DNA from 4 places in the Streptomyces sp. V4I23 genome. Region 4 is predicted to be linked to each of the others. Evidence: riboswitches for the same ligand, from Rfam matches in the RefSeq annotation. Region 4 holds a riboswitch; each other region holds the start of a gene.
What was found. Region 4 has a riboswitch for cobalamin ahead of QFZ82_RS14000 (ribonucleoside-diphosphate reductase subunit alpha). Riboswitches for the same ligand answer to the same signal wherever they lie in the genome.
Positions count from the first base shown of each region.

Region 1: another riboswitch for cobalamin. It lies ahead of QFZ82_RS35260 (energy-coupling factor ABC transporter permease); the one in region 4 lies ahead of QFZ82_RS14000 (ribonucleoside-diphosphate reductase subunit alpha).
Region 2: another riboswitch for cobalamin. It lies ahead of QFZ82_RS30085 (cobalamin biosynthesis protein); the one in region 4 lies ahead of QFZ82_RS14000 (ribonucleoside-diphosphate reductase subunit alpha).
Region 3: another riboswitch for cobalamin. It lies ahead of QFZ82_RS32710 (CbtB-domain containing protein); the one in region 4 lies ahead of QFZ82_RS14000 (ribonucleoside-diphosphate reductase subunit alpha).

Region 1 covers NZ_JAUSZW010000004.1:7,235,260-7,242,700, reverse strand. The annotation lists gene QFZ82_RS35290 (isoprenylcysteine carboxylmethyltransferase family protein) at 1-336, opposite strand, end outside; gene QFZ82_RS35285 (hypothetical protein) at 333-509, opposite strand; gene QFZ82_RS35280 (helix-turn-helix transcriptional regulator) at 509-844, opposite strand; gene dhaK (dihydroxyacetone kinase subunit DhaK) at 1,222-2,214, shown strand; gene dhaL (dihydroxyacetone kinase subunit DhaL) at 2,265-2,879, shown strand; gene QFZ82_RS35265 (PTS-dependent dihydroxyacetone kinase phosphotransferase subunit DhaM) at 2,876-3,289, shown strand; cobalamin riboswitch at 3,384-3,580, shown strand; gene QFZ82_RS35260 (energy-coupling factor ABC transporter permease) at 3,609-4,298, shown strand; gene QFZ82_RS35255 (energy-coupling factor ABC transporter substrate-binding protein) at 4,295-4,693, shown strand; gene cbiQ (cobalt ECF transporter T component CbiQ) at 4,700-5,449, shown strand; gene QFZ82_RS35245 (energy-coupling factor ABC transporter ATP-binding protein) at 5,446-6,288, shown strand; gene QFZ82_RS35240 (heavy metal translocating P-type ATPase) at 6,589-7,441, opposite strand, start outside.
Region 2 covers NZ_JAUSZW010000004.1:6,121,752-6,129,192, forward strand. The annotation lists gene QFZ82_RS30080 (cobyric acid synthase) at 1-1,367, opposite strand, end outside; gene QFZ82_RS30085 (cobalamin biosynthesis protein) at 1,364-2,314, opposite strand; cobalamin riboswitch at 2,406-2,542, opposite strand; gene QFZ82_RS30090 (hypothetical protein) at 2,699-2,920, opposite strand; gene QFZ82_RS30095 (inorganic phosphate transporter) at 2,933-4,159, opposite strand; gene QFZ82_RS30100 (class II aldolase/adducin family protein) at 4,370-5,044, shown strand; gene QFZ82_RS30105 (alpha/beta hydrolase) at 5,157-6,278, shown strand; gene QFZ82_RS30110 (hypothetical protein) at 6,359-7,441, shown strand, end outside.
Region 3 covers NZ_JAUSZW010000004.1:6,681,490-6,688,930, reverse strand. The annotation lists gene QFZ82_RS32740 (DUF305 domain-containing protein) at 1-8, opposite strand, end outside; gene QFZ82_RS32735 (DUF6153 family protein) at 95-523, opposite strand; gene QFZ82_RS32730 (TetR/AcrR family transcriptional regulator) at 577-1,170, opposite strand; gene QFZ82_RS32725 (hypothetical protein) at 1,278-1,520, shown strand; gene QFZ82_RS32720 (hypothetical protein) at 1,520-2,050, shown strand; gene QFZ82_RS32715 (histidine phosphatase family protein) at 2,082-2,672, opposite strand; cobalamin riboswitch at 2,740-2,894, shown strand; gene QFZ82_RS32710 (CbtB-domain containing protein) at 2,931-3,155, shown strand; gene QFZ82_RS32705 (CbtA family protein) at 3,184-3,951, shown strand; gene QFZ82_RS32700 (putative quinol monooxygenase) at 4,083-4,376, shown strand; gene QFZ82_RS32695 (glycoside hydrolase family 172 protein) at 4,351-5,754, opposite strand; gene QFZ82_RS32690 (carbohydrate kinase) at 5,923-6,855, opposite strand; gene QFZ82_RS32685 (glycoside hydrolase family 32 protein) at 6,852-7,441, opposite strand, start outside.
Region 4 covers NZ_JAUSZW010000004.1:2,643,085-2,650,525, forward strand. The annotation lists gene QFZ82_RS13985 (DUF3311 domain-containing protein) at 1-222, shown strand, start outside; gene mctP (monocarboxylate uptake permease MctP) at 219-1,853, shown strand; gene QFZ82_RS13995 (GNAT family N-acetyltransferase) at 1,937-2,437, shown strand; cobalamin riboswitch at 2,482-2,614, shown strand; gene QFZ82_RS14000 (ribonucleoside-diphosphate reductase subunit alpha) at 2,754-5,147, shown strand; gene QFZ82_RS14005 (ribonucleotide-diphosphate reductase subunit beta) at 5,147-6,160, shown strand; gene QFZ82_RS14010 (D-Ala-D-Ala carboxypeptidase family metallohydrolase) at 6,223-6,960, opposite strand; gene def (peptide deformylase) at 7,131-7,441, opposite strand, start outside.

The sequences.
Region 1 (7,441 bases), 4.6 Mb from region 4:
GCCCACGCGCCAGGAGGCGCCCATATCCGTTTGGGCCGCCAGAGTGAGTGCCGTCCCGGCCAGGGTGACGGCAAGTCCCGCCCAGTGCAGGACCGGACTGTCGGTGCCCGGCAGTTCGGGGAGGCCGGCGAGTGCGGCCACGGGTGCGGCCCCGCCGCCGATCAGGGCGGCGACGAACAGGACGCCGGCCCACCAGGAGGCTGAACCAGGGCGGCCGGAGATGCCGCGGAAGCCGGCGTCGCCGGTACGACGGCGCTGTACGACCGCACGGACACCGAAGGCCGTCACCATCCAGCCGAGGTACAGGACCAGCGCCGTCCAGGCCCATCCGTTCATCGCCGGACCTCCTTCACCGGGGCGCGGCAGGCACAGCCGGGACGGCAGCCGCATGCGTCCGCGTCCACCTCGCCGGCCGCAGGTGCTGTCACGGCGGCGGGGGCCGCGCAGCAGCCCTTGCCCCGCCAGGCGTCGCGGCGGGCCGGGGACGGCCCGAGGGACATCACGGTCATCAGCAGCAGCCCTTCTCGTCCGCCTCGGCGCACGTGCGGTCGGACTCGACGGCGACGACGGCGGTGCGCAGGTCGTCGAGCGCATGCCCGAGGCGCTCGTCGGCCAGTTCGTACCGCGTGCGGCGGCCGTCGGGCACGGTGACGACCAGGCCGCAGTCCCGCAGGCACGCCAGGTGGTTCGACAGCCGGGTCCGGGAGATGCCGAGGGCGTCCGCGAGGTCGGACGGGTAGGCGGGTGCCTCGCGCAGGGCGAGCAGGAGCCGGCAACGGATCGGGTCGGCGAGCGCACGGCCGAACCGCACCAGCACCTCGATATCGGGAGCAACAGTCTGCACACGCCGAGAGTACATGGAATCCTGAATTCACAAAGTCCTGGACAGTTATCAGTGGCCGTCCCCGACAACACCGGGACCACGGCGCGAACACGGAGCGCCGCATCCAGGGGAACGGCCCGGATACGGCGGTCGGCAATCGACGCGTCGTTTCCCCTTCCTGCGCGTCTCTTCGATACTGGGTGCGGCAGCCATCAACGGCGACAACAGGACAGAAACGTGCCTGACGCGAAGTCAGGAAAGTCGGCATGGAGTCAGCAGCCCCGCCGGACACCGACGGACGTCGCCGCCGGCCGCCAAGAGCCACCGCCGCCCCCCTACCTGCTGACCAGGCAGAACCCTGCTCAAGGCCCTAGCTGGAACTCCCCCAGGAGGAACCGTTGAGAATGCTCATCAACGTCCCGGAGACCGTCGTCGCGGATGCGCTGCGCGGGATGGCCGCCGCGTATCCCGACCTCAATGTCGACGTGGACAACCGCGTGATCGTCCGGCGGGACGCACCGGTCGCCGGCAAGGTCGCGCTCGTCTCCGGGGGCGGCTCGGGGCACGAGCCGCTGCACGGGGGGTTCGTCGGGCCCGGGATGCTGGACGCAGCCTGTCCGGGCGAGGTGTTCACCAGTCCCGTGCCGGACCAGATGGTGAGGGCCGCCGCCGCTGTCGAGAGCGGTGCGGGGGTGCTGTTCGTCGTGAAGAACTACACGGGCGACGTGCTCAACTTCCAGATGGCCGCGGAACTCGCCGAGGACGAGGGCGTGCGGCTCGCCACCGTGCTGGTCGACGACGACGTCGCCGTGACGGACAGCCTGTACACGGCGGGCCGGCGCGGCACCGGCGCGACCCTGTTCGTGGAGAAGATCGCGGGCGCCGCCGCCGAGGAGGGCGCCCCGCTGGAGCGGGTCGAGTCCCTCGCCCGCCAGGTGAACGCGTCCTCCCGCAGTTTCGGCGTCGCGCTCAGCGCCTGCAGCACTCCCGCCAAGGGCGGGCCCACCTTCGATCTGCCCCCGGGCGAGCTTGAGTTGGGCGTCGGCATCCACGGCGAGCCGGGCCGGGAGCGGCGGGCGATGATGACCGCGCGGGAGATCGCGGACTTCGCCGTGGGAGCGGTCCTCGACGACCTGCGCCCCACCGGCCCGGTCATCGCCCTCGTCAACGGAATGGGCGGCACTCCCCTGCTGGAGCTGTACGGGTTCAACGCCGAGGTGCAGCGGGTGCTGACCGAGCGCGACGTGGCCGTGGCCCGCACGCTCGTCGGCAACTACGTGACCTCGCTCGACATGGCCGGCTGCTCGGTGACGCTGTGCCAGGTGGACGAGGAGCTGCTGCGGTTGTGGGACGCGCCGGTGCAGACGCCCGCCCTGCGGTGGGGACGCTGAGACCGCGCCCCGCCCCCTCCCGAACCGATCATCCGAACCGAGGAGTTCTCGTGCTCGACGCCGCATTCTTCCGCCGCTGGCTCACGGCCGCCGCCGCGGCCGTGAACCGTGAGGCCGACCGTCTGACCGAGCTGGATTCCGCGATCGGTGACGCCGATCACGGCAGCAATCTCCAGCGTGGGTTCGCGGCCGTCGTCGCGGCCCTGGACAAGGAGCCGCCGGCCGCGCCCGGAGCCGTACTGGTCCTGGCGGGACGGCAGTTGATCTCGACGGTCGGAGGGGCCTCCGGGCCGCTGTACGGGACGCTGCTGCGCCGTGCCGGCAAGGCCCTCGGCGACGACGCCGAGGTGAGCGCGGGGCAGCTGGCCGAGGCACTGCGGGCGGGCGTCGCGGCCGTGGCGCAGCTGGGCGGGGCGAAGGCGGGCGACAAGACGATGCTGGACGCCCTGGAGCCCGCGGTGGCGGCGCTCGGCGACAGCACGGAGTCGTTCGCCGCGGCCCGGGAGGCGGCCGAGCAGGGGGCGCTGGCGACGGTGCCGTTGCAGGCGCGCAAGGGCAGGGCCAGCTATCTCGGCGAGCGCAGCATCGGGCACCAGGACCCGGGGGCGACGTCGTCGGCGCTGCTGGTGGCCGCGCTCGCCGAGACGGCGGAGGCGGCCGTATGAGCGACTCCGCCCGGCGGGTCGGGATCGTGCTGGTGTCGCACAGCGCGGACGTGGCGCGCTCGGTCGCCGCGCTGGCGCACGGGCTCGCGGGCGGCGGGGAGCTCGCGCCGGTCGCCGCGGCGGGCGGCACGCCGGACGGCGGTCTCGGCACCAGCTCCGAGCTGGTCTCCGCCGCGGCGGCGGAGGTGGACCGCGGCGCGGGCGTGGCCGTGCTGGTCGATCTGGGCAGCGCCGTACTCACGGTGAAGGCCCTTCTCGCCGAGGGCGACGAACTTCCCGACGGCACCCGGCTCGTGGATGCCCCGTTCGTGGAGGGCGCGGTGGCCGCGGTGGTGACCGCGTCGGCCGGGGGCGACCTGGACGCCGTGGAGGCGGCGGCCTCGGAGGCGTACGGGTACCGCAAGGAGTGACGGGAGGGGTGCGTGCGGCCGGGTGTGGCGAACGGCTCACCCGGCCGCGGGCCGGTGCATCCGTGCGCGGCTTGTGATGTCGCTGGTCGGCGCACTACTGTCACGGAGCCTTGGTGTTCGGGAAACCGGTGCGGTACCGGTGCGGCCCTCGCCACTGTGATCGGGAAGTCCGGCTCCACCCCTCAGGGGAAGTCACTGGGCCACCGCGGGAGAGCGCGGTGCCTGGGAAGGCGGAGTCACGGGCGGCATGACCCGTCAGCCAGGAGACCGGCCAGGGCGCGTTGTCCATCCACGAGGTGCTGGAGAGGGTCTCCCGACCATGCATATAGCCGAGGGGTACCTGCCCCCGTTGCACGCCGCCGCCTGGGGCGTCGCGGCCGCCCCGTTCGTCGTCCACGGTGTACGTGCCCTGACGCGCGAGGTCAAGGCCCACCCCGAGTCCACCCTGCTGCTCGGCGCCTCCGGCGCCTTCACCTTCGTGCTGTCCGCCCTGAAGATCCCGTCGGTGACCGGCAGCTGCTCCCATCCGACCGGCACCGGGCTGGGCGCGATCCTGTTCCGTCCGCCGATCATGGCGGTGCTCGGCACGATCACCCTGCTGTTCCAGGCCCTGTTGCTGGCGCACGGCGGCCTCACCACGCTCGGCGCCAACGTGTTCTCCATGGCGATCGTCGGTCCATGGGCCGGTTACGGGGTCTACCGGCTGCTGCGGCGGTCGGGTGTCCCGCTGATGGTGGCCGTGTTCTTCGGCGCGTTCGTCGCCGACCTGTCGACGTACTGCGTCACCAGCGTGCAGCTCGCGCTGGCCTTCCCCGACCCGAGCAGCGGATTCGCGGGCGCGCTCGCCAAGTTCGGCGGCATCTTCGCGCTCACGCAGATCCCGCTCGCGGTGAGCGAGGGGCTGCTCACCGTGCTGGTGATGCGGCTGCTCAGCCAGTCCAGCAAGGGCGACCTGGCCCGTCTCGGCGTCCTGGTCCCGGGTGCGAAGAAGGAGGCCGGGGTCCGATGAGCCGCAACGCGAGGATCAATACGCTGCTGTTGCTGGCCGTGGCGGCGCTGGCCGTCCTGCCGCTCGTACTGGGGCTCGGCGACCACAGGGAGGAGCCGTTCACCGGCTCCGACGCGCAGGCGGAGACGGCTATCACGGAGCTGGAGCCGGACTACGAGCCGTGGTTCTCCCCGCTGTACGAGCCGCCGTCGGCCGAGATCGAGTCGGCGCTGTTCGCACTCCAGGCCGCGCTCGGCGCGGGGGTGCTGGCGTACTACTTCGGCCTGCGCAGAGGACGCAGGCAGGGTGAGGAGCGGGCCGCGGCGCGCGCGGGCGCCCTTCCGGAAGAGGCCGCCGGCGAGGCGCCCGGAGCGGAGCCCGGCAGCGGCGACGCCCCGGCCGCGAAGCTGCCGTAGGCGCCGATGCTGCCGATCGACGCGGCGGCGCACAGCAGTCGCTGGCGCCGCCGCCATCCCTGTGAGAAGGCCGTTCTCGGGCTGGGGCTGACGGTGACGGCCGTGTGCCTGCCGCCTTGGCCCGGCGCCGTTCTCGTGGCCGCCGCCTCCCTCGCCGTCCTGCTGGGTCCGGCCGGGGTCGCGCCCCGGCAGCTGTGGCGGGCCTTCCGCATCCCCCTCGGGTTCTGTGTCACCGGGGCACTGCCGCTGTTGTTCGCCGTGGGCGGCGCGGCGGGGCCGGTGGCTCTGGCGCCCGACGGTCCCGAGCACGCCGCCGCGTTGCTGCTGCGGACCTCGGCGGCGTCGCTCGGGGTGCTGCTGTTCGCGTTCACCACGCCGGTCTCCGACGTGCTGCCCCGGCTGGTGCGGGCGGGCGTGCCGCCGGCGGTGGTGGACGTGGCACTGGTGATGTACCGGATCAGTTTCCTGCTGCTGGACGCGATGGGCCGGGTCCGCCAGGCGCAGGCGGCCCGTCTCGGCCACACGAGCCGGGCGGCGGCGTGGCGTTCGCTGGCGGGGCTGGGGGCGACCGCGTTCGTCCGCGCCTTCGACCGGGCCGGCCGGCTTCAGGCCGGGCTCGCCGGACGCGGTTACGACGGCACGCTGCGGGTCCTCGTGCCGCGTGCGTCCGTGTCGCGCCCCTTCCTCGCCGCCGTGGCCGCGCTGCTGGCAGGCATCGTGCTGCTCACCCATCTGCTGGAAAGGTTCGTCCTGTGATCGTTGAGCTCGTCGACGCCGGTTTCGCGTACGAGGACGGGCCCGTCGTGCTGAGCGGCGTCGGCCTCGCGCTCCAGGAGGGCCGCTCCACGGCTCTGCTGGGGCGCAACGGCAGCGGAAAGACCACCCTGCTGCGGCTGTTGAGCGGCGGGCTGCGCCCGGCGACGGGCCACGTCCGGCTGGACGGCGAGCCGGTGACGTACGACCGTGCCGGGCTGACCCGGCTGCGGACGAGCGTGCAGTTGGTGGTGCAGGACCCCGACGACCAGCTGTTCGCGGCGTCGGTCGAACAGGACGTGTCGTTCGGCCCGATGAACCTCGGGCTGCCGGAGGAGCAGGTACGCGCCCGGGTGGACGAGGCGCTGGCGGCGATGGACATCGTGGCGCTGAGGGACCGGCCGACGCATCTTCTCTCGTACGGACAGCGCAAACGGGCGGCGATCGCGGGCGCGGTGGCGATGCGGCCGCGCGTGCTCATTCTGGACGAGCCGACGGCGGGGCTCGATCCGCACGGCCAGGAGCGGCTGCTGGAGGTGCTGGGCACGCTGGGCGCGTCCGGTACGACGGTGGTCATGGCGACCCACGACGTGGATCTGGCCCTGCGCTGGGCGGACGATGCGGCCGTCCTCGCGCCGACGGGCCTGCGCACCGGTCCCGTCGCGGAACTGCTCGCGGACCAGGCCCTGCTGGACGCGGCGCGCCTGCGGAGGCCGTGGGGCACGGCGGTGGCGGAGCTGCTGAGGTCGCACGGCCTGCTCGCCCCGGCGGAAACGGGGCCCCGCACCCCGGAGGACCTGTCCCACTGGGCGGCGGGCCCGGCCCGGGCCGGCACGGAGTAACCCCGCCGCGCGTGGCGGGCCGTCGCGCGAGGCCCCGGGCCCGGAAGAGCCGGGACGCCGGCCCGTACCACGTACGGACGCACCCCGGCCGCCGGTCGTCGGGCCGCCCAGCCGACGCATGCCGGCCGGGCCGCCGAGCCGACGGGCTGTCCGGCGCGCATTGGAAGGCGACGAATCGGCCGACCGTACACGTCCGCGGGGCGCCCCCGGGTCCGGCACGCGGTCCGGCCGGACGGTGCACCCGGCATCTGGCCCCCCATGGGCCTGTCGGACCCGCCGCGGGCACCGCCCCCCGTGGTGTCACGCCCCCGTCGCCTCGCGCCAGGACGATTCCCGCAGCAGACGCAGGCCGTTGAGGGCGACCAGTACCGTCGAGCCCTCGTGCCCCGCCACGCCCAGGGGCAGCGGCAGGTGGCCCGCCAGGTCCCACACCACCAGCACGCCGATGCACACCGACGCGATCACGAGGTTCTGCACCACCAGCCTGCGGGCCCGGCGCGAGAGGGCCACCACCGCCGGGACGGTGGCCAGTTCGTCCCGTACGACCACCGCGTCCGCGCTCTCCAGAGCCAGGTCGGAGCCGGCGCGGCCCATCGCGATGCCGGTGTGGGCGGCGGCGAGCGCGGGGGCGTCGTTCACGCCGTCGCCGACGATCAGCACCTTCTCCCCCGCCTCCTGCCACGCGCGCACGGCGGCGACCTTCTCCCCGGGCAGGAGGCCGGCCCGTACGTCCTCGATGCCCGCCTCGCCGGCCACCCGCGCGGCCGCGCGGGCGTTGTCGCCGGTCAGCAACGTCGGCGTGCGGCCCGTGAGGCGGGCGAGCGCGGCGACCGCCTGCGGCGCCCCGGACCGGAGCCGGTCGTCGACGGCGAGCACGGCCACCGGCACCCCGTCGGCCTCGACGAGGACGGCCGTACGGCCTTCGGCCTCCACCTCGACGGCCGCCGCGCACTCCTCGGCGAGCAGGGCGGCGGGGCTTCCCACGCGCACCGTGCTGCCGTCGACGCTCGCCGAGACGCCGCGTCCGGGCGTCGACGCGAACTGCCGCGCCCCCGGCAGCCGCAGGCCGCGTTCACGCGCGGCCGCGACGATCGCCCTGCCGAGTGGGTGCTCGCTGTGGACCTCGGCGGCCGCGGCGAGGGCCAGCGCACGG
Region 2 (7,441 bases), 3.5 Mb from region 4:
CGGCCCGCCTGCGCGGCGACCTCCCGCAGGAACGCCCGGCGGAAGCCGTCGCTCTCCAGCGAGCCGTGCCAGTGCGTGCCCCACACGGACCCGACCCGGCAGCCTTCCGGGCTGTGTCCTCGGTCGTCGGAGATGAACCCCTCCCCGCCCAGCACCTCGGCGACGCCGTGGTGGATCTCGTACCCCTCAACCCGCTCGCCGAGCGCCTCGCCGACGGGGCGCGCGAGGGTCTTCTCCCGCGCGAACCGCACCCGTACCGGCAGCAGCCCGAGTCCTTCGACCTCGCCCGCCTTCGACTCCACGTCGTCCTCGATGCGTTCGCCCAGCGCCTGGTAACCACCGCAGATGGCGAGCACCGGCCCGCCCTCCGCGGCCCGGCGGACCAGGGCCTGCGCCAGCCCGCGTTCCCGCAGCCACGCCAGCGCCTTCACCGTGCCGCGCGTGCCGGGGACGACCACCAGGTCGGCGTCGGCCAGTTCCTCGGGCCGGTCCACGAACCGGACGACGACGCCCGGTTCGGCGGCCAGCGCGTCGACGTCGGTGAAGTTCGACATCAGCGGCACCGCGCACACCGCGACCCGCAGCACGTCCTCGCCGACCGGCGGGGCGACGACCGACTCGCGGACCGCGCCGCGCAGGGACACCCTCAGGCCGTCCTCCTCGTCGATGCCGAGCCCGTGCGCGTACGGCAGGACGCCGAACGTCCGCCGCCCGGTGAGTCCGTGCAGCATGTCGAGTCCGGGCTCCAGCAGTGTCACGTCCCCGCGGAACTTGTTGACCAGATAGCCGGCGACGAGTGCCTGGTCCTCGGGGGCGAGCAGTGCCGTCGTCCCGAAGAACTGTGCGAACACCCCGCCGCGGTCGATGTCCCCGACCACGAGGACGGGCAGCCGCGCGGCCCGCGCGATGCCCATGTTCACGATGTCCGTGCGCCGCAGGTTGATCTCGGCCGGACTGCCCGCCCCCTCGCAGATCACGGCGTCATACGTGCCCCGCAGCTCCTCCAGGCACGCCATGACCGGTTCGAACAGCTCGCGCTGCCGGTTCCCGTGGTAGCCCTTCGCACTCATCTCGCCGATGGGCTTTCCCATCAGGACGACCTGGCTGGAGCGGTCGCCGCCGGGCTTGAGCAGCACCGGGTTCATCAGCGCGGTCGGCTCCACACGGGCCGCCTGCGCCTGCATCGCCTGGGCCCGCCCGATCTCCGCGCCCTCGCGCGTCACGAACGAGTTCAGTGACATGTTCTGGCCCTTGAAGGGCGCGACCTTCACACCCCGCCGCACCAGCCACCGGCAGATCCCGGCGGTCACGACGCTCTTGCCCGCGTCCGACGTGGTCCCCGCGACCAGCAGTCCGCCGCCGCTCATGTACGTCTCCCCCTCATGGCCCCCCAGGCCAGTCGCGCGCCCGCGCATGTCGCGAGCGTCAGCACGCCGATCCGCCGCGACAGCCGCACGGCCCTCCCGATGTCCCCGAACTCCACGGCCCGCCCGGTTCCGTTGAGCACCGGCCGGTGCTCGACGCGGCCCCCGTACGACAGGGTCCCACCCAGCCGGACGCCGAGCGCCCCCGCGAACGACGCCTCCACCGGGCCCGCATTGGGGCTCGGGTGCTTCGCCGCGTCGGCCCGCCAGGCGCGTACCGCCCCCCGCGGGTCGGGACCCGCGATCGCGGCGAGTGCCGCGGTGAGCCGTGCGCCGGGCCAGCCCGCCACGTCGTCGAGGCGTGCCGAGGCCCAGCCGTAGCGCCGGTGGCGCGGCGACTTGTGGCCGACCATGGCGTCCAGCGTGTTCACGGCACGGAAGCCGAGGAGCCCGGGAACGCCCGCGACAGCGCCCCACACCAGGGCGCCGACGACGGCGTCCGAGGTGTTCTCGGCGACCGACTCGACGACGGCGCGGGCGATCTGCTGCTCGTCGAGGGACTGCGGGTCACGCCCGCACAGATGGGGGAGCCGCGCGCGGGCCGCCTCGACGTCCCCCGTGGCCAGCGCCTCGCCGACGAGGCGCGCCTCCCGGCCGAGCGTGGTGCCCCCGATCACGGCCCAGGTGGCGGCGGCGGTCAGAGCGACGGACGCGGCGGGGGAGCGGCGCACAGCACGGGACGCCAGCGCGCCCACGGCGACGGCGCCGCCGGCGCAGAGGGCCGTGTGCAGGGCGCCCCGGCCCCGGTGGTCACGCCACAGCAGTCGCTCGACGGCGCCCGCGGCCCGCCCGAAGGCGGCGACGGGGTGCCCGCGGCGTGGGTCGCCGACGAGCTGGTCGACGACGAGGCCCGCGGTGGCGCCGTACACGAATACGCGATCGGCACGCACGGGGTCAGTGATCCCGCAGGCGGGGTCCGACGGAGAGGGCTGAACGGCAGCCGGGCATGGCAGAAGTCCTCACTCAGGGTCCGCGCCCTGGTTCGACGTGACCGGCGGCGAGAGTTCCTGGCTCCCCAGGGTGTGATCTTCCCGGGTGACAGTGGCGGGACCGCGCCGGATTCGCACCGGACTTCCTCTTCTGCCGCCGTAGATGGCCCCGGCAGTCCACCACGCCCGCGAACGCCCGTCAACTCACCCTTGACCTGCGGAAGGACAGTGTGCGAAGCCCCACACCCCGGACGCGCCGGAGCCGGGCCGGAGGCACGCGGGGTGCCTCCGGCCCGGCTCCGGGCGGGTCTGCGTCGTCAGCGGACGAAAGGACTCTAAGGGGAGTCAGGTGACGATCAGATAGATGCCGTACGCCACGGCCGCGGCGCACAGGGCGAAGCAGGCGTAGGCGCCGGTGCGGACCATGGTGGCCGATCCGCCGTCGGCGGCCGCCGCCTCGTGCTTGGTCAGGCCCACGATGCCCAGGGTGAACAGGCCCACCAGGGCGACGGTGGCGACGAGGCTCACGCCGAACACGGAGCCGAGAGCTGCCCAGTCGATCTTCATGCTGATGATTCCTTACACCGTGGCCGGACGGGCCGGCTCGGGCTCGGCCGGGGCCGGGATGGTGGTCTTGAGCTCGCCCGCGGGCGGCGGGGTGACGGCCGCGATGGCGGTGGTGACGACGCCGGCGGGCTCCTGGTCCTCGGTGTCGTTGACGTTGGTGTGGTCGACGACCTGGCGGCGGGAGACGAACCAGATCGCGGCGCAGGACGCGACCAGGAAGACGGCGACGGCCGCGACGCCCCAGTCACCCTGCTGGGTGACGAACTCCGAACCCGCGGCGACCAGACCGGCGGCCGGCAGGGTCAGACCCCAGGCGACGAACATCCGGGTCGCGGTGGACCAGCGCACGACACCGCCCTTGCGGCCGAGACCCGCGCCCATCACCGCGCCGGAGCACGAGTGGGTGGTCGACAGGGAGAAGCCGAGGTTGGAGGAGGCGAGGATGACGCTCGCCGCGCCGGTCTGGGCGGCGAAGCCCTGCTGCGGCTGGAGGTCGGTCAGGCCCTTGCCCATGGTGCGGATGATGCGCCAGCCGCCGAGGTAGGTGCCGAGGGCGATGGCGACACCGGCGGAGACGATGACCCACAGGGGAGGGTTGGAGCCGGGGGCGATGACGTTCCCGGCGACCAGGGCCAGGGTGATGATGCCCATCGTCTTCTGTGCGTCGTTGGTGCCGTGCGCCAGGGAGACGAGACCGGCGGACGCGATCTGCCCGGCGCGGTAGCCCTTGGAGGTGGCCTTCGAGTCGGCGTTCCGGCCGATCTTGTAGGTCAGCCGGGAGGCCAGGAACGCGGCGAGACCGGCCACGAGCGGCGCGGCGACCGCGGGGATCAGCACCTTGGTGACGACGACGCCGCCGTTGACCGCGTCGAAACCGACGGACGCGACGGTGGCACCGATGAGGCCGCCCATCAGGGCGTGCGAGGAGCTGGACGGCAGACCGATGAGCCAGGTCAGCAGGTTCCAGAGGATGGCGCCGACGAGCGCCGCGAAGATGACTTCAGGTGAGATGCCTGATTCGTCGACGAGGCCACTGGAGATCGTCTTCGCGACCTCCACGGACAGGAAAGCGCCGACGAGATTCAGAACGGCGGACATGGCCACCGCGGTCTTGGGCTTCAGGGCGCCGGTCGAGATGGTCGTCGCCATCGCGTTGGCGGTGTCGTGGAAACCGTTCGTGAAATCGAACACGAGAGCTGTCACGATCACAATCGCGAGCAGCAGCGTGATGTGTTCCATTTACCCAGGCAATCGTTTGACGTCATTGACTCGGCGACCGTAGGCAACCTGGGTGAACGGAAGATGAACTGGGCCCGGCTCTGCGGTGTCCGTAAGTAGGTACCGCGCATTCCGCTTGCCCCTTTTCGGCCCTTGCGACAGCACCGGGCATCCACTCGAACACACTCCGTCGCCTGTCGCCCGAAGAGGCGCGCCTGACAGGATCTCCGCATGACGGATCACGCGGAGACGGACACGATCGAACGGGCCTGGCGGGACGTCGTCACGACGGCCCGCAGAACCGCGGCGGAGGGTCTCGTGGTCGGCACGTCCGGCAACGTCTCCGTCCGCGTCGGCGACCTCGTGCTCGTCACCCCGAGCGGGGTGCCCTACGACCGGCTCGGACCCGACGACACCGTCGCCGTCGACCTCGACGGCCATCAGGTCATCGGCACGCTCGCCCCCACCAGCGAGCTGCCGCTGCACCTGGAGGTCTACCGCGGCACACCGGCCGGGGCCGTCGTGCACACCCACGCCGTACACGCCACCGCCGTCTCCACGCTGGTGCCCGAGCTGCCGCCGGTCCACTACATGACGGCGGCACTCGGCGGCCCGGTCCGCGTGGCGCCCTACGCGCTGTACGGCACACCCGAACTGGCCCGCAACATGCTCATGGCCCTGCGCGAGCGCACGGCCTGCCTCCTCCAGAACCACGGCACCGTCGCCTACGGGGCGACCCTGCCCCAGGCGTACGACCGCACGGCCCAGCTGGAATGGATGTGCCAGGTCTGGCTGAAGGCGTCCTCGCTCCCGTCGCTGACCCCCCGCCTTCTCTCGGAAGCGGAACTCTCGGCGGCGGCCGCCCGGCTCCACACCTACGGCCAACCCCACCGCGACGCCCCTTGACCGGCCCCTCCGCCCGTCCCCCGGCGCTTCGAGCGCCGGGGGAACGCCCCCGCGCGAGCGGCCCCCGCCGTGCCCACTGGCACCCCCGCCCGCCCCCGCCGACACTGGATCCGTGCGCCCCGCTACAGCGACGGCAGCGGCCGTCACCACACTCATCGGCGTCGGCGCGGCCACGGTCGCCGCCGGCCGCCACGCGAGCAGCGCCGCCCTGGGAGCGTCCCGCCCCCTCCCGGGCGACCCGAGACTCACCGTGCACGGGACCGGTTCCGGCCGCGTGACGCTCACGCGCAGCCTCGCCTCCCTGCGACGGGGGACGTACGGGCTGGAGGGCTCCGGCGTCCACGCCGTCGTCGGTCCCGTCCTCGACGACGTCACGCACTCCGCGGACACCGTGGTACGCCGCCTGGAACGCGTCGTCGCAGGCGGCCTCCGCCCCGGCAGCCGGGTCCGCTTCACCCCGCAGGTGCACAGCGGCGACCCGGCCGGCGCCCTCGGCATCCCGCACGCCGACGTCCTCGTCCCCGGCGAACTCGGCGCCCTCCCGGCATGGTTCGTCCCCGGCAGGCGCTCCACCTGGGTGATCACGGTCCACGGCATCGGCACGACCCGGGAGCACCCGCTGAACCTGCTCCCCTTCCTGCGCGACCAGCAGTTCCCCGTGCTGAACGTCGCCTACCGCGGCGACGAGGGCGCTCCCCGCCCGCCGGACGGCCTGAGCCACCTCGGGGACTCCGAGTGGCGCGACCTGGACGCGGCCGTACGGCACGCCGTGCGGCACGGCGCCGAGCGCGTCATCGTCCACGGCTGGTCCACAGGCGCCGCGATGGCGCTGCGGGCCGCCGCCAACTCCGGCCTGCGCGACCGCATCAGCGGGCTCGTGCTGGACTCGCCGGTCCTCGACTGGGAGACGACCCTGCGCGCCCTGGCCGCCGCCCGCCACACCCCGGGCCCGCTGCTTCCCCTCGCCGTGCGCGCCGCCCTCGGCCGCACCGGCCCGCACGGCGACCGGATCGCCGAGGCCGCCGACCCGTCGGCCGTCCGCGTCCCGGTGCTGATCTTCCACGGGCCGGACGACACCATCGCCCCCTGGCAGTACTCGCGGCGACTCGCGGCCGAACGCCCCGGTCTGATCGGCCTGCACACCGTGCCCGGCGCCCCGCACGCCGCGATGTGGAACGCCGACCCCAAGGCGTACGAAGAGGCCCTCCGCCGCTTTCTCACCCCTCTCATGTAACCGCAGGCGAGAGCCGTGTCCGGCCCGGCCTCCCGCCTTCCGTTTGGGCTTTCGGGCCGTCAGCGGGAAGACTGCTCCCCGTGACGTCCCGAAAGCCTGATGAGCAATTGGCGCGCAACTCCAGACTCCGTCTTGTCCGCCCGCGATCCCTGGCCACCGCACGACGGGCCGTGACGACCCGGCGCACCCGTCCGGCGCCCCGTCCGCCGGAGGGCACGCCCGCCCCCGCCGAGCTGGCACGACAGGCCCGCGCGGTCCTCGCCGACGCCGTTCGCATCGCCCGCTGGGCCGCCGCGGGAGCCGCCGCGTCCCTGCCCGAAGGACGCTCCGGCGGCGACCCGGCCGCCGCCCCGCCCGTCGTCGGCGCGCGGGAACGGGCCGCGGCCGCACTCGACCTGACGCCGGACCAGGTCCGCGCGGGATGGGACCGCGCCCGCCTCGCCGGCCTGATCGAACTGCACGGCGGCACCGCACGCCCCGGTTGGCGGCTGCGCGCCTGGGACCGTGACGACATGGCCGTGCTGCGCGGCTGGGTCGCTCTGTTCGACGCATGGTCGCTCGCGCACCCCGCTCCCGAGGACGTCGCACCCACCGTCGTGGCCGAGGTCGTGGAGGCCGTGCCCCAGGTGCTCTCCCTCCTTCAGCTCTCGGCCGGCCCCGTGCTCGTACCGGCCCTGCTCGATCTGCTGCAGCAGCGCGTCGCCGAACTGCGCGAGGAACGCTGCGAGGTCCCGTACGGCCCCCGCGGCGACACGCAGCCCACCGCCGGTGAGCCCGGGGCCCCTGTCGACGGCGACCGCGACGACGTCCCCCTCTCCGTGCTGCTCGACTGGGCCCTCGAAGGACTCGCCGCCGTCGGCGCCCTGACTCTCGAGCGCGGCCAGGCCACGCTCACCCCCCTCGGCAACTGGGCGGTGTGGGTCAAACTCGAGCAGATCTGCGTCGCCGCGCAGAGCCCCGCGGGCAACATCGAGCAGTCCGCCGAGGACATGCTCCGTGGATGCGCCCGTCTCACCCCCGGCCCCGCACGCGCCGAATACCGCGCCTGGCTCGCCGCCCGCACCGTCTCCAGCGCGGTCGCCGAGCTCCTCGCCGTCGCGCGGGGCGAGGACGCCCTGCTGCGCGGACTGGCCTTCGAGGCGCTCCGTGTCGTCGGCGCCCCT
Region 3 (7,441 bases), 4.0 Mb from region 4:
GCGGTCATGGTGGTGCGACTCCTGTGTCTTCACGGGATCAGGCATGGCTGTCGGAGACGGCGCCGGTCACAGTGACCGGGCACGCCAAGAAGGCCTATATGCGCAGGAGTTGCAGTTCGCTCAACGACGGCGGAGCGCGACCGCCCAGCGTCGCCGCGGGAACGGCTGTGGCCATGTCCGAGGTCGGGCACGTGACGGAGCCGGACAGAGCCAGGGCAGGAAGCGCGGGTGCTCCGGCCGTGCCGCCGGCCGCACACGTGGCGTCGGCATGCTCCGTGTGTCCGCCCGCATCGCCGTTGCCGTGATCGACGTGAAGGCACTCATCACAGCCTGAAGCGTCGGCGTGCTCCAGGACCCCGGCCATGGCCGTCGGGTGCGCGCTGTGGGCGGCATGGGAGGGCACCGACGGGACGGTGGGCCCCAGTCCGTGCATGGCCACCACACCGGCCAGCACAGCCAGCACGAGCAGCACGTACGCCCGGACCCCACTGGGCCGGTTCACGCGCCACGCCTGCTGCCTCATGCCCCGCATCGTAATCGGGCCCCTTCACCGTCGCCGACAGACCGTCCCGGACATCACGGACCGATGGTTCCACGCGCGGGGCGAAGCCCGGCAAGAGTGACCGCGACGAGTCGGCGGACCGCAGCTTCGGAGGGCAGGGAGCCGGCTGCGGTCAGGGCATGGAGGCAGTAGCGCGCGAGCTCGTCGGGCGCAACGTCGTCCCGGAGGTCACCGCTCGCCACGGCCTCTGCCAGCACCCCGCGGAAAAGGTCGACGAGCTGCTGCTGCGCACGGGTGACGTGCTCGCCGCGGTGCAGGAGCGCCGAGAGCTCCTCGGTGGCGTGCCGCCCGCGGTGGTGGGAGATGAGCGCATAGCGCCCGAGCACCGCTTCGAGCCGCTCGCCCGCGTCGCCGGGCCCGTCCCTGAGTTCGGCAAGCTGTTCCAGGTGGGCGGCGACGTGGCGTTCGTGGTGGGAGGTCAGGATCGATTCGACGTCCGGGAAGTACTTGTACAGCGTCGCGCGTCCGATCCCGGCCTTCTCGGCGATCTGCGTCATCGTCACCGACATCAGACCGCGCTCGGCCACCAGCTCCCAGGTGGTTTCCAGGATCGCTTCACGTACCGCGTGGCGGTGCGTCGCGATCGTCTCGTTCCACAGCTTCGGCACCCCTGCATTGTACGGGTCGACGCGGTCGTGACATGTTGACGTGAGAGAGACAGAGTGTCTCGTAAACTGATGGTGCTCGAAGATTCGACACCCGTGGAGGACATCTCATGGCCGACCCGTCCCCGTCCCCCCGCAGCGACCCACCCAAGGCGCCACGCTGGGCGAAGGTGTCCGCCGTCGTCGTCGGCGTCCTGATCCTGCTGGCCGTGATCGTGAAGCTCACCGGCCTCGGCGGCGACCACGGCCCCGGCCGGCACATGGGCATCGGAGAAACACCGTCGACCGGCGTCAGCGTGATCCAGACGTCCGGCGGCCACCCGGCCGCGTACGCACCGGAGGCCCACCGCTGATGGCCATGCCGCCGCGCCTCCGCAAGGCGGTCCTCACCGCCCACGTCACCACCTCGGTCGGCTGGCTCGGTGCCGTCTTCGCCTACCTCGCTCTCGACGTCACGGCGGTGACCGGCCAGGACGCGTCGGCGGTGCGTGGTGCCTATGCCGCGATGGAAGTGACGGTGCTGTACGCCATCGTCCCCCTCGCCCTCGCGTCGGTCGTCATCGGCATCGTCAACGCCCTGGGCACCCCATGGGGCTTGCTCCGGCACTTCTGGGTGCTGGTCAAACTCCTCCTCACCGTCTTCGCCGCCACCGTCCTGCTGATCGAGACACGGACCGTGAGCCACCTGGCAGAGACAGCGGCACGCACCGCCGACCCCCGCGAGCTGCCGGGCACGTTGCCCCATTCCGTCGGCGGGCTGGTGGTCCTGCTCCTCATCGTGATCCTCTCGGTGTTCAAGCCGAAGGGCCTGACCCGGTACGGGTGGCGCAAGCAGGAGGAGCAGCGGCGCAAAGAGCGCACCCGGAACACTGCGGCTCCGTGAGGTAGCCCTGGGCGCGTCCGCGGCGAAATCCTCAGGGCCCGGTGGTCGCTGCGACCGGAGTCAACGGCCTTCCGCAGTGCAGGTTCCAGCGCCCGGCCCGGCCGGTGATCTCGGTCAGCGACAGCGGCCGTACGTCGAGCCGCCAGAACACCTGCGGCGGAAGGCCCAGTGCGTGGACGAGGGCCGCGCGGATCACCGCCGGTTCCGCCACGGCCAACACCCTTTCCGTGCCGTCGGCACGGTCGTTCAGCCAGGCGCCGACGCGACCGACGAGCCTGGTCAACGACTCACCCCCGTGAGGCGCCGCATCAGGGTCCGAGAGCCAGGTGGCCACTGCCTGCGGCTCCGACTCGGTCACTTCTTCCAGCGACCTCCCGTGCCAGCGCCCCACGTCCAGATCGTCCAACTCCGTCAGGGACCGGGCGTCCATACCGAGCACGGTGGCGGTCTGACGACAGCGGAGCGAGGGGGAGGACGTCTGCATGGTCGACGGGGGAAGCCCGGCCGCAGCCGCGCGCGCCTGCTGCTGCCCGACCTGGTCCAGGGGACTGTCCCCACCGAAACGCGCTTGGCGCAAACCCTCATTGACGGCGGGTGCCACCAGCATCACGCGTACCGGCATCTCTCCCCTTCCTCTTTCGTGTCGCATAGAGACTAAAGGCACACGAGTACGGGCCCGCGCGCCGTAGCGCCGCAGGTCGCGACGCGGTACTTTCACGTGGACATGACGACGGTGTGACGGAAGTCCGGTGAGAACCCGGCACGGTCGCGCCACTGTGAAGCCTGTCCTCACATACGAGATCGGGACAGGCGAGTCAGACCCGCCACCGTCGTCCAAGGCACCAACGATCGGGACGCGTGTTCCCCAGGAGGTTCTGCCATGGCACTCTCCGCTGCCCCCGCGCCGGCCACCCCCGCCGCACCGGCCATCACCACCATCTCGCTGAAGGCGATCGCCCCTTGGGCGCTGTTCGTCGGCGTCCTCATGCTCGTCGTCCTGTACTTCGTCGGCGCGGAACAGGGCGCCGTCGCACTCCTCTCCGGCGAGAACGTGCACGAGTGGGTCCACGACGGCCGTCATCTGCTCGGCTTCCCCTGCCACTGACAACCGCTGAAGTCAGAGGTAGCCACTCATGAACTCCGTACCCGTCAGAGCCCTGCTCGTACGCGGCATGCTGGCCGGTCTCCTCGCCGGTGTGCTCGCCTTCGCCGTCGCCTATCTGCTCGGCGAGTCTCCTGTGGACGCGGCCATCGCCTTCGAGGAACAGGGCAGCCACGGCCATGGCGAGGAGGAACTGGTCAGCCGTGCCGTGCAGTCCACGGCCGGACTCGCCACCGGCATCCTGCTGGCCGGCGTCGCCCTGGGCGGTATCGCCGCCCTGGCGTTCTGCGTCGCGCTCGGCCGCATCGGCCGCATCGGCCCGCGTGCAACCGCGGGCTTGATCTCGCTGGGCGCGGCGCTGACCGTCTGCGTCGTGCCCTTCCTGAAGTACCCGGCCAATCCGCCGGCTGTCGGTGATCCCGGCACGATCGGCCGGCGCACGGCCCTGTACTTCCTGTTGATCGCGCTCAGCGTGCTGCTCGCCGTCGCCGCGGTCATTTTCGGCAAGCGGCTTGCGCCCCGGCTGGGCAACTGGAACGCGACCGTCGCTGCCGTGGCCGGATTCGTCGTCGCCATGGGTCTCGCCTACGCCTTCCTGCCGTCGTTCAACGAGGCGCCGGAGGGCTTCCCGGCCGCTGTCCTCTGGCAGTTCCGCCTCGGCTCCCTCGCCACCCAGCTCTCCCTCTGGGCCGGGTTCGGACTGATCTTCGGCCACCTCGTGGAGCGGCTGCTCGTTCCGCGGCGCGCCGGTGAGGCAAAGGCCGGGGCCGAGTCTCACAGAGCCGCAGCGGCGCACTGAGTCGATACGGCCAAGGAAGCCGACCGCTCCTGCAGGTACGTTGACGGTGCGGGGCGGAGTGCCGGAACCGGCCCCCCGCCCCGCACCGTTCCGCCATGCCGGTGTCGCCGGCGAGAGACAGGAAACAGGGCATGAAGAAGACTCTGCTGGCCGAGTTCACCGTGCGCCCCGGAAACGAGGAACACGTCGCCGCGCTGGTCAAGGACTACGCCGTTCGCGTCCGTGAGGAGCCCGGGAACCTGGCGTTCGAGGTGTACACCAAGGAAGCCGATCCCCTGGCGTACTGGATCTTCGAGGTGTACGAGGACGAGGCCGCTTTCCGGGCCCATCTGGCAGCGCCCTACGGCAAGCCGTTCAATACGGAGCTCCAGCCGTTGATCAACGAGAAGGAGTCCGTGCTCACGTTCCTGAACCCCCTCGGCTGAGGAACCGGCGCCGTACCTCGCGTGCGTACTCCGCGTTGCTCGCCGACCGCTGCCGCGACTCCTCCGCGCGGCGCTCGAGCCATTCCTGACGCTGCGCCGCGAAGTCGGCCATGCGGGCGTCGCGTTGCTCGTACATCGCCTTGCGCGGAGCGTCGAGACGGCCACGGTCGGGGGCCGGGAGGTCCTTCGTCGACGGGGTGTCCGGGCGGCGCGGGAGACGCAGCCCGACCGGTGGGACGTCGAAGCGGGGTCCGGGGAGGGTCTGGTACCAGTACGCGGTCGAGGCCCAGTCGTCCGACAGATGGTTGGCGTGGCCGTGCTCCATGGTGACCTTGATGCGCTCCTCGAAGCGGAGGGGGTCGGCCAGGTGCCAGCGGTAGCTGATCTGGTAGCCGGGGACGTCGTCCTCGTGCACGATCGTTCCGTGGAAGGGGTAGTTGATCTTCTGCATCCCCCAGCCGTGACTGAAGTAGTCCTCCCCTCCCGTGCCGTGCATGCTGGGCGGCCAGCGGGTGCTGCCGTCGGGGAGGAAGTCGTCGTCGATCCAGATCATGTCGTCGCCCTCGCCCCACCATGTCCCGGTGAAGTGGGTGACCGTGTGGTTGCAGCCGATGTAGTTGCCGGCGCCTTCGGTCTCGAGGATGACGTAGTTGTCCCTGCCGTCCAGGTTGGGCACCTGGGTCTCCAGGCTGTTGACCTGGAGGTCCGGCCCCCAGCCGTCGCACGGGTTGTTGCGGCGCCACTGGGCGTGGAAGTAGAGGGTGTCCTCGGGCAGGTCCTCGGCGTAGAGCTCGTAGTCGACGTAGAAGTACTGCATGTACGCCGCGTCTCCCTGATTCTCGACCTCGATACGGGCCCGGGAGTTGAACGGCATGGGCAGGAAGCAGTTGAAGGCGGCCGGACCGCCGAACCTGCGCTCGGAGTCCTGCTTGACGGAGACGGTGAAAGGCAGTGACTGGAAGCTCGCCGGCAGGGAGTTGCCGACACAGAAGAAGTCGCCGAGCGGTGCGACGACGCTGGGGTGCTCCTGGTCGTCCCAGTACATGCGAATGACGACCTTGCGGTAGTAGTCGGGGTCGTTGACCTCCCAGTTGTAGCCGAGGGCGTTGTTGAACTCGACCATCGCGGTGCCGGCCTGCCGGGCGTCGAACAGACCGGGGCCGAGAACGAGCCGGCAGCCCTGGACGAACCAGAGGTGGGTGATGGCCCCGGGACCTTCGAGGTCGGCCAGGACCGCGGTCTCGCCCGGCATGACGACGAACGCGTCCTCGTTCAGGCCGGTGTGGTCCCAGCTGGCCACGCGCGCCGAGCGGGCCCGGCGGCGCTTGGCGGCCCGGCCGAGCAGGTCGTCTCCGAGGGCGAAGGAGGGAACGGACATGGGCATGCGTCTCCCGGTGAAGTGGTGGGAAGGCGAGGGGTGTTCGGCGGACCGGCGCCAGGCGTCGTGGCCCCGGTCCGCCGAATACCTCCAAGGGGCGGTTCACCCCGTACGGAGGGCCGTCCGCCGAGGACGGCCCGCCGTACGAAGGCCCGCACGCTGCCGTCGCTACGGAGCGACGCCGAGGGCGGCGTCCAGCTGTGCCCGGGTGGGCGGCTGGGCGCCGGCCTGTTCGCAGGCGAGCGCGCCGGCGGTCACGGCCTGGCGCAGCAGCTGTTCCAGGGCGTCCCGGTCCTCGGGCAGGTGCACCCGGTGGGTGCCGTCCTCGCGGGGCCGGAGCAGCCCCGCGAGCAGCGCCGCCTGGAAGGCGTCGCCCGCGCCGATGGTGTCGACGACCTTCACCAGTGGCGCCGCCACCGTGACCTCCGCGCCGGCGAGGAGACCACGGGCGCCCTCGGCGCCGATCGTGGTCACCACCAGGCGGGGGCCCATGCCGAGCAGGTCGCGGGCGGCGTCGACCGGCTGCCGGTCCGGATACAGCCAGGCCAGATCCTCGTCGCTCGCCTTGACCACATCGGCGGTCGCCACGATCCGCTCGACCGCACGCCGGTAGGCGGCCCGGTCCGGCTGGACACCGGGACGTACGTTCAGATCCACGGCGACTGCTCCGCCCGGCCGGGACCGGATCGCACGACAGGCCTGCACGACGCGGTCGGCACCCGGCTCCACCACGATGGCCAGTGAACCGGTGTGGAGGAGCGTGGCATCGGACGGCAACTCCGGCAGCAGCGGATCCCAGTTGGCCAGGAAGTCGTAGGTGGCGGCACCGGTGGCGTCGTCGACGTAGGCCAGGGCCAGGGTGGTGCGGCCCGAGGCGGATTCCGTACGGTCGATGGGCACGCCGGTGGCGTACAGGTAGTCACGCACCAGCACGCCGGGCGGATCGTCGCCCCAGCAGGAGGTGAGGCGGACGGGACGCTCCAGGCGGTGCAGGCCGACCGCGACATTGGCGGGACTGCCGCCGGGGATGGGGGCGATCGTCGTGCCCCCGCTGCGCCACACGAGATCGACCAGCGACTCGCCGATGACGACGGCGGTCATGACGCCCGCTCCGATTCCGGCCGCCTGTCGCCTTCCGGCCGCCTGTCGCCTTCCGGCCGCTTGTCGTGGATCTGCACGCCGGCGAGGTCCCATGCCTCGACGGCGTAGTGGGCCGGACCCGAGCCCGTCGCCGTCGCCTGCAGGCGCCACGGGGCGCCGCCGACGGGGTAGAAGCGGAGGCTGAGCGCCTGTCCGTCGGCCGTGAACACCTCGACGACGGAGTGGTCGAGGACGACACGGAGGTCCACCGGCCCCGGCTGCGCGGGCAGCCGCCAACTGCCGCCCTTGGCACGCGGTTCGAGCGAGGCATGGGACCGGTCGACGACCACCTCGCCGGTGTCCGGGTCGCGGACGATGTCCAGGTACTCGCCGCCGACCGCGTCGGTGATCAGCCGCAGTCCTCCTGCGGCTCCGAGGCGGGCGACGATGTCGCAGGCGGGACCGATCCCGCCCAGGTCGGCAGGCCGATCGGCGCGCGCCTCACCCGTCGCGTCGAAACGGCGGTCCCGGCGCAGCCGGTCGACCTCCCGGGCGGGACGCTGGAGGATTTCCCCGTCGTCGCCGAGGGTCACCTCACGCGGCAGGG
Region 4 (7,441 bases):
GTCACACCGGTGCGCGTGATCATCGCCCTCTGTCTCTTCGCACCCTTCGTGGCGATGCTCTGGGTCGGTTCCTACGCGAAGGTCGAGCCGACGTTCATCGGCATGCCGTTCTTCTACTGGTACCAGATGCTCTGGGTCGTGGTGTCGACGGCGCTGACGATGATCGCCTACAAGCTGTGGCAGCGTGACCAGCGCGCCCGCAAGGGAGGTGCCTCCCGATGAAGGACGGCGTGAACGGCGTCGCACTCGGCGTCTTCATCTTCTTCTTCCTGGCCGTGACGGTCATGGGCTTCCTGGCCGCCCGCTGGCGCAAGGCCGAGAACGAGCACAGCCTCGACGAATGGGGTCTGGGCGGCAGATCGTTCGGCACCTGGGTGACCTGGTTCCTGCTGGGCGGCGACCTGTACACCGCGTACACCTTCGTCGCCGTCCCGGCGGCCATCTACGCCGCGGGCGCGGCCGGCTTCTTCGCCGTGCCGTACACGATCCTCGTCTACCCGCTGATCTTCACCTTCCTGCCGCGCCTGTGGTCGGTGTCGCACAAGCACGGGTACGTGACGACTGCCGACTTCGTCCGCGGACGTTTCGGTTCCAAGGGCCTGTCCCTGGCGGTCGCGTTCACCGGCCTCCTCGCCACGATGCCGTACATCGCGCTGCAGTTGGTCGGCATCCAGGCCGTGCTCGACGTCATGGGCGTCGGCGGTGGCGAGAACACCAACTGGTTCATCAAGGACCTGCCGCTGCTGATCGCCTTCGGTGTGCTCGCGGCCTACACGTACTCCTCCGGACTGCGTGCGCCGGCGCTGATCGCCTTCGTCAAAGACACCCTGATCTACATCGTCATCGCGGTGGCGATCATCTACATCCCGATCAAGCTCGGCGGCTTCGACGCGATCTTCTCCGCCGCCGGCGAGAAGTTCTCGCAGATCAACCCGGCCACGGACAAGCCCGTCGGCGCCCTGGTACCCGGCGAGATGGGCCAATGGGGCTACGCCACCCTGGCCCTGGGCTCGGCGCTCGCGCTCTTCATGTACCCGCACTCCATCACGGCGACGCTGTCCTCGCGCAGCCGTGAGGTGATCCGCCGCAACACCACGATCCTGCCGCTGTACTCGCTGATGCTGGGCCTGCTGGCCCTGCTCGGCTTCATGGCCATCGCGGCGGGCGTGAAGGTCACCAACGGTCAGCTGGCCATCCCGCAGCTGTTCGAGAACATGTTCCCGGACTGGTTCGCGGGCGTCGCCTTCGCCGCGATCGGCATCGGCGCGCTGGTCCCGGCGGCCATCATGTCCATCGCCGCGGCCAACCTGTTCACCCGGAACATCTACAAGGACTTCCTCAAGCCCGACGCGACCCCGGCGCAGGAGACCAAGGTCTCCAAGCTGGTCTCGCTGCTGGTGAAGGTCGGCGCCCTGGTCTTCGTCCTCACCATGGACAAGACCGTGGCGATCAACTTCCAGCTGCTGGGCGGCATCTGGATCCTGCAGACGTTCCCGGCCCTGGTGGGCGGCCTGTTCACCCGCTGGTTCCACCGCTGGGCGCTCATCGCCGGCTGGGCGGTCGGCATGATCTACGGCACGGTGGCCGCCTACGGCGTGGCGAGCCCGACACAGAAGCACTTCGGCGGCTCGTCGGCCGAGATCCCCGGCATCGGCGAGATCGGCTACATCGGCCTCACCGCGTTCGTGCTGAACCTCGTCGTCACCGTGGTGCTCACCTTCGTCCTGAAGGCGGCCAAGGCCCCCGACGGCGTCGACGAGACCAGCCCGTCCGACTACACGGCGGACGCGGGGGACCCGGGCGTCAAGGTGGAACTGCCGCCGGCCACGGCGGGCGCCCCCGGCGGCCACTGACGGATCGCGTACGCAAGGGCCGTCGTATCTCCCCCAGGGAAATGCGGCGGCCCTTCGTCGTGCTCTGATGCACACTGCCGGGCATGGACATCACCATCAGGCGGATCGAATCCGGGGAGTACGGGGCGCTGGGGGAGCTGACCGCACAGGCGTATCTGCGCGGCGGAATGCTCGACTTCGGCGAGGAGGACCCGTATCTGGAGGTGCTGCGGGACGTCGCGGGACGCGCCGCGCACACGGAGGTGTACGTCGCCGTGGACGGGCGGGGAACCGTGCTCGGCGGGGTGGCCTTCGTTCCCGCCGGCGGCCCGTACGCCGACCTCGCGGGTCCCGGCGAGGCCGAGTTCCGGACGCTGGCCGTGGCCGAGGAGGCCCGGGGACGGGCGGTGGGCGAGGCGCTGGTGCGGACCTGTGTCGACCGGGCCCGGGCGGTGCCCGGGTGCGTGCGCGTGGTGCTGTCGACGCAGCCGATGATGCACGCGGCGCACCGGATATACGCCCGCCTGGGCTTCGTACGCACCCCCGAGCGGGACTGGGCGCCGGTCGAGAACGTTCCCCTGCTGACGTACGCCCTGGAGCTCTGAGCCCGCGAGACACAACATGTGGGGGCATGCGCAGCACCCCGCCCCCACATGTATGCTCATCTGGCTGTCGCCGCAGGGGAATCCGGTGCGAATCCGGAACTGTCCCGCAACGGTGTGATCCGGTGCGCTGTGCGTACCCGACAAGTCCGAGGACCTGCCGACGGTGCATCCGGCTCGACCGAACCGGGTGCCGAGACGTCCGGGCCTCGCGGTAGGGCCGGTGGACGCCGTGCCTCGTGCTGCCCGTCCGCGGGCCCGCGCCGGCATGGTCCCCGCCTCCCCCGCCGGCCCAGAGCCGAGCGAGGGAGAGCATCACATGACCATCGCGCCAGCCGATCCGGCTTCAGGCACCGCGGAGCAGACCACGGCCGGTCCCGGGGCCGGCCTGCTGCGGACCCTCACGGATCTGACGGCCGATCTGCCCGACACCGACCCCGGCAGGGTCGCCGCCGCCGCGCTGCGCGGGCGGCACGCCGGATCGGACGAGGCCGAACTGCGCTCCCTCGCCACCGATGCCGCCGCCGGTCTGATCTCCGAGGACCCGGCCTACTCCCGTCTCGCCGCCCGGCTGCTGACCCGCACGATCGCGGACGAGGCCGCAGGCCAGGGGGCGGTGTCGTTCTCGGCCTCCGTCGCGGTCGGGCACCGCGAGGGCCTGATCGCGGACCGCACCGCCGCGTTCGTGGCGCTGCACGCGGCCCGGCTCGACGCGCTCGTCGACCCGGCCGCCGACGACCGCTTCGGCTACTTCGGCCTGCGCACGCTCTACAGCCGCTACCTGCTGCGTCACCCCATCAGCCGTCAGGTCGTCGAGGCGCCGCAGCACTTCATGCTGCGCGTCGCCTGCGGCCTCGCCGAGGACGACAGCGTCCGCTCGGTGGACGAGGTCGCCGACCTGTACGGCCTGATGAGCCGGCTCGACTACCTCCCCTCCTCCCCCACGCTCTTCAACTCCGGCACCCGCCACCCGCAGATGTCGTCCTGCTACCTGCTGGACTCGCCGCTCGACGAGCTCGACTCGATCTACGACCGCTACCACCAGGTCGCGCGCCTGTCCAAGCACGCGGGCGGCATCGGGCTCTCGTACTCGCGCGTCCGCGCCCGCGGTTCGCTGATCCGCGGCACCAACGGGCACTCCAACGGCATCGTCCCGTTCCTGAAGACGCTCGACGCCTCGGTCGCCGCCGTGAACCAGGGCGGCCGGCGCAAGGGCGCCGCCGCGATCTACCTGGAGACCTGGCACGCCGACGTCGAGGAGTTCCTGGAGCTGCGCGACAACACCGGCGAGGACGCCCGGCGTACGCACAACCTCAACCTCGCGCACTGGATCCCCGACGAGTTCATGCGGCGCGTCGAGGCGGGCTCCGACTGGTCGCTGTTCTCGCCGGCCGACGTGCCCGAGCTCGTCGACCTGTGGGGCGAGGAGTTCGACGCCGCGTACCGCGCCGCCGAGGCCAAGGGCCTGGCCCGCAAGACCATCCCGGCGCGCGACCTGTACGGCCGCATGATGCGCACGCTCGCGCAGACCGGCAACGGCTGGATGACCTTCAAGGACGCCTCCAACCGCACCGCCAACCAGACCGCCGAGCCCGGCCACACGGTCCACTCGTCCAACCTGTGCACCGAGATCCTGGAGGTCACCGACGACGGCGAGACGGCCGTCTGCAACCTCGGCTCGGTGAACCTGGGGGCCTTCGTCGAGCAGGGAGCCGACGGTGGGGACATCGACTGGGAGCGGCTGGACGCCACCGTCCGCACCGCGGTCACCTTCCTCGACCGGGTCGTCGACATCAACTTCTACCCGACCGAGCAGGCCGGGCGCTCCAACGCCAAGTGGCGGCCCGTGGGCCTGGGCGCGATGGGCCTCCAGGACGTCTTCTTCAAGCTGCGGCTGCCCTTCGACTCACCCGAGGCACGCGCCCTGTCCACCCGCATCGCCGAGCGCATCATGCTCGCCGCGTACGAGGCGTCCGCCGGCCTCGCCGAGCGCAGCGGCCCGCTGCCGGCCTGGGACAAGACGCGCACCGCGCGCGGCGTTCTGCACCCGGATCACTACGGCGTGGAGCTGAACTGGCCCGAGCGCTGGGCCGCCCTGCGCGAGCGGATCGCCGCCGTCGGCATGCGCAACTCGCTGCTCCTCGCCATCGCGCCCACGGCGACGATCGCCTCGATCGCGGGCGTCTACGAGTGCATCGAGCCGCAGGTCTCCAACCTCTTCAAGCGCGAGACGCTGTCCGGCGAGTTCCTCCAGGTCAACTCCTACCTGGTGGACGAGCTGAAGAAGCTCGGCGTGTGGGACGCCCAGACCCGCGAGGCGCTGCGCGAGTCCAGCGGCTCGGTGCAGGGCTTCACCTGGATCCCGGCCGAGGTACGCGAGCTGTACCGGACGGCCTGGGAGATCCCGCAGCGCGGCCTGATCGACATGGCGGCGGCCCGTACGCCGTTCCTCGACCAGTCGCAGTCGCTGAACCTGTTCCTGGAGACGCCGACCATCGGCAAGCTGTCGTCGATGTACGCGTACGCCTGGAAGCAGGGCCTGAAGACGACGTACTACCTGCGCTCGCGCCCGGCGACGAGGATCGCCCGCGCCGCCCAGGCGACGATCATCCCCCAGCCTTCGGCGGAGGTGCCCCCGGTCCAGGCGGCCGCAGACCCCGACGCCGTCGCCTGTTCCCTCGAAAACCCCGAGTCCTGCGAGGCCTGCCAGTAATGACCGTGGAGAACAAGAACCTGCTCGACCCGGGCTTCGAACTGACCCTGCGTCCCATGCGCTACCCGGACTTCTACGAGCGCTACCGGGACGCCATCAAGAACACCTGGACGGTGGAGGAGGTCGACCTCCACTCCGACGTCGCCGACCTCGCCAAGCTGACGCCGGGCGAGCAGCACATGATCGGCCGGCTGGTCGCTTTCTTCGCGACGGGCGACTCGATCGTGGCCAACAACCTGGTGCTGACGCTCTACAAGCACATCAACTCCCCCGAGGCGCGGCTGTACCTGAGCCGTCAGCTCTTCGAGGAGGCCGTGCACGTCCAGTTCTATCTGACGCTGCTCGACACCTACCTGCCCGACCCGGACGACCGCGCCGCCGCGTTCGCCGCCGTCGAGAACATCCCCTCCATCCGCGAGAAGGCGCAGTTCTGCTTCAAGTGGATGGACTCGGTCGAGAAGATCGACCGCCTGGAGACGCGGGCCGACCGCCGCCGTTTCCTGCTCAACCTGATCTGCTTCGCCGCCTGCATCGAGGGCCTGTTCTTCTACGGCGCCTTCGCCTACGTCTACTGGTTCCGCTCGCGCGGACTGCTGCACGGACTGGCGACGGGCACCAACTGGGTGTTCCGCGACGAGACGATGCACATGAACTTCGCCTTCGAGGTCGTGGACACCGTCCGCAAGGAGGAGCCGGAGCTGTTCGACGACGAGCTGCGGCAGCAGGTCACGGACATGCTGCACGAGGCGGTCGAGGCGGAGCTCCAGTTCGGCCGTGACCTGTGCGGCGACGGGCTGCCGGGCATGAACACCGAGTCGATGCGCGAGTACCTGCAGTGCGTCGCCGACCAGCGCCTGACACGACTGGGCTTCGCCCCGGTGTACGGCTCCCAGAACCCGTTCTCCTTCATGGAGTTGCAGGGCGTCCAGGAGCTGACGAACTTCTTCGAGCGGCGCCCGTCGGCGTACCAGGTCGCGGTGGAGGGCTCGGTCTCCTTCGACGACGACTTCTGATCCGCACGGAAACAGGCCGCGGCCCGCACCTCGCACGGGGGAGGTGCGGGCCGCTTCCGTGGTCAGATGCCGCAGCTGGGAGCCGACCAGTAGCGGCTGCTGCGGTGGTCGACGTGCGTGTGGTCGTTGTGGCCCGGGTAGCCGGGGCCGAGGATGCCGTTGAAGCCGTGGTAACGGGCCTGCTGGGCCAGCTTGCACAGGGAATGCGGTCCCGCGCCCAGGTCCGCGGCGTCACCGTAGAGGTGGCGGCTGCTCGACGCGCCGCCGACCGCCTCGTTGCAGGCGTACGACCGGAAGCCGCTGGTCACGGTGATGGGCTGGTCGCCGAGCGCGTGCCGCATGGCCTCCAGCTTCCACATGGTGCGCAGGGCGTTGGACTTGGCGGTCGCGGCGCTGACCGCGCCGCCGGACCAGGTGGAGTTGCAGTCGTTGAGTTCGGCGTAGCTGAAGTGGGCGGGGGTGCAGTCGCTGTCCTGGAGCGCGTAGATCTTGCTGTACGTCGCGGGTCCGGCGACGCCGTCGGCGGCGAGGCCGTAGGCGGACTGGAAGCGCTTGACGGCGGCGGTGGTCGCCGGGCCGTAGTCGCCGTCGACGGCGAGGACGCCGCCGTAGCCGGGGTAGCCCGCCACCCTGATCTGGAGCTGGGTGACGTCCGCGCCGGACGCGCCCTGCGAGAGGGTGCGCGACCAGGTGTAGCAGTCGTCGGCCTGGGCGGTGCCGGCGGTGGCGACGACCCCCGTGAGCCCGGCAACCATGAGCATGACAATGGACAGCAGAAGCCGTGCCGTACGTCTCAGCATGAAGTCTCCCTGCGATGAGAGCCGTGAGAGCGGTCCACAGCAGAGACTGGCGGGACGGTCGACGCGCGTCAACAGCCCCCGGACTGCCGTCATTTGTCGGTCCAATGACGGGCGGGTGACGCACGGGGGCCCCGCTCGCACGGAGCGGGGCCCGCCGTGGGTCGCGCGGATCAGTCGTTGGCGACGACGGGGTAGCGCGGGGTGCCCTCCGCCATCTGCTGCAGCGCGTCCTTGCGCTCGCGCTTGGAGAGCCGGTCGATGTAGAGGTACCCGTACAGGTGGTCCGTCTCGTGCTGGAGGCACCGGGCGAAGTAGCCCGTGCCGCGCACCCGGATCGGGTTGCCCTGGGCGTCCTGCCCGCGCACCACCGCGTAGTCGGGGCGGGCGAGTGAGGCGTACGCCGTCGGAACGGAGAGGCAGCCCTCGTTGGAGTCGTCGAGGTTGCGCAGCTCCGGGGGCAGCTCCTCCAGCACCGGGTTGC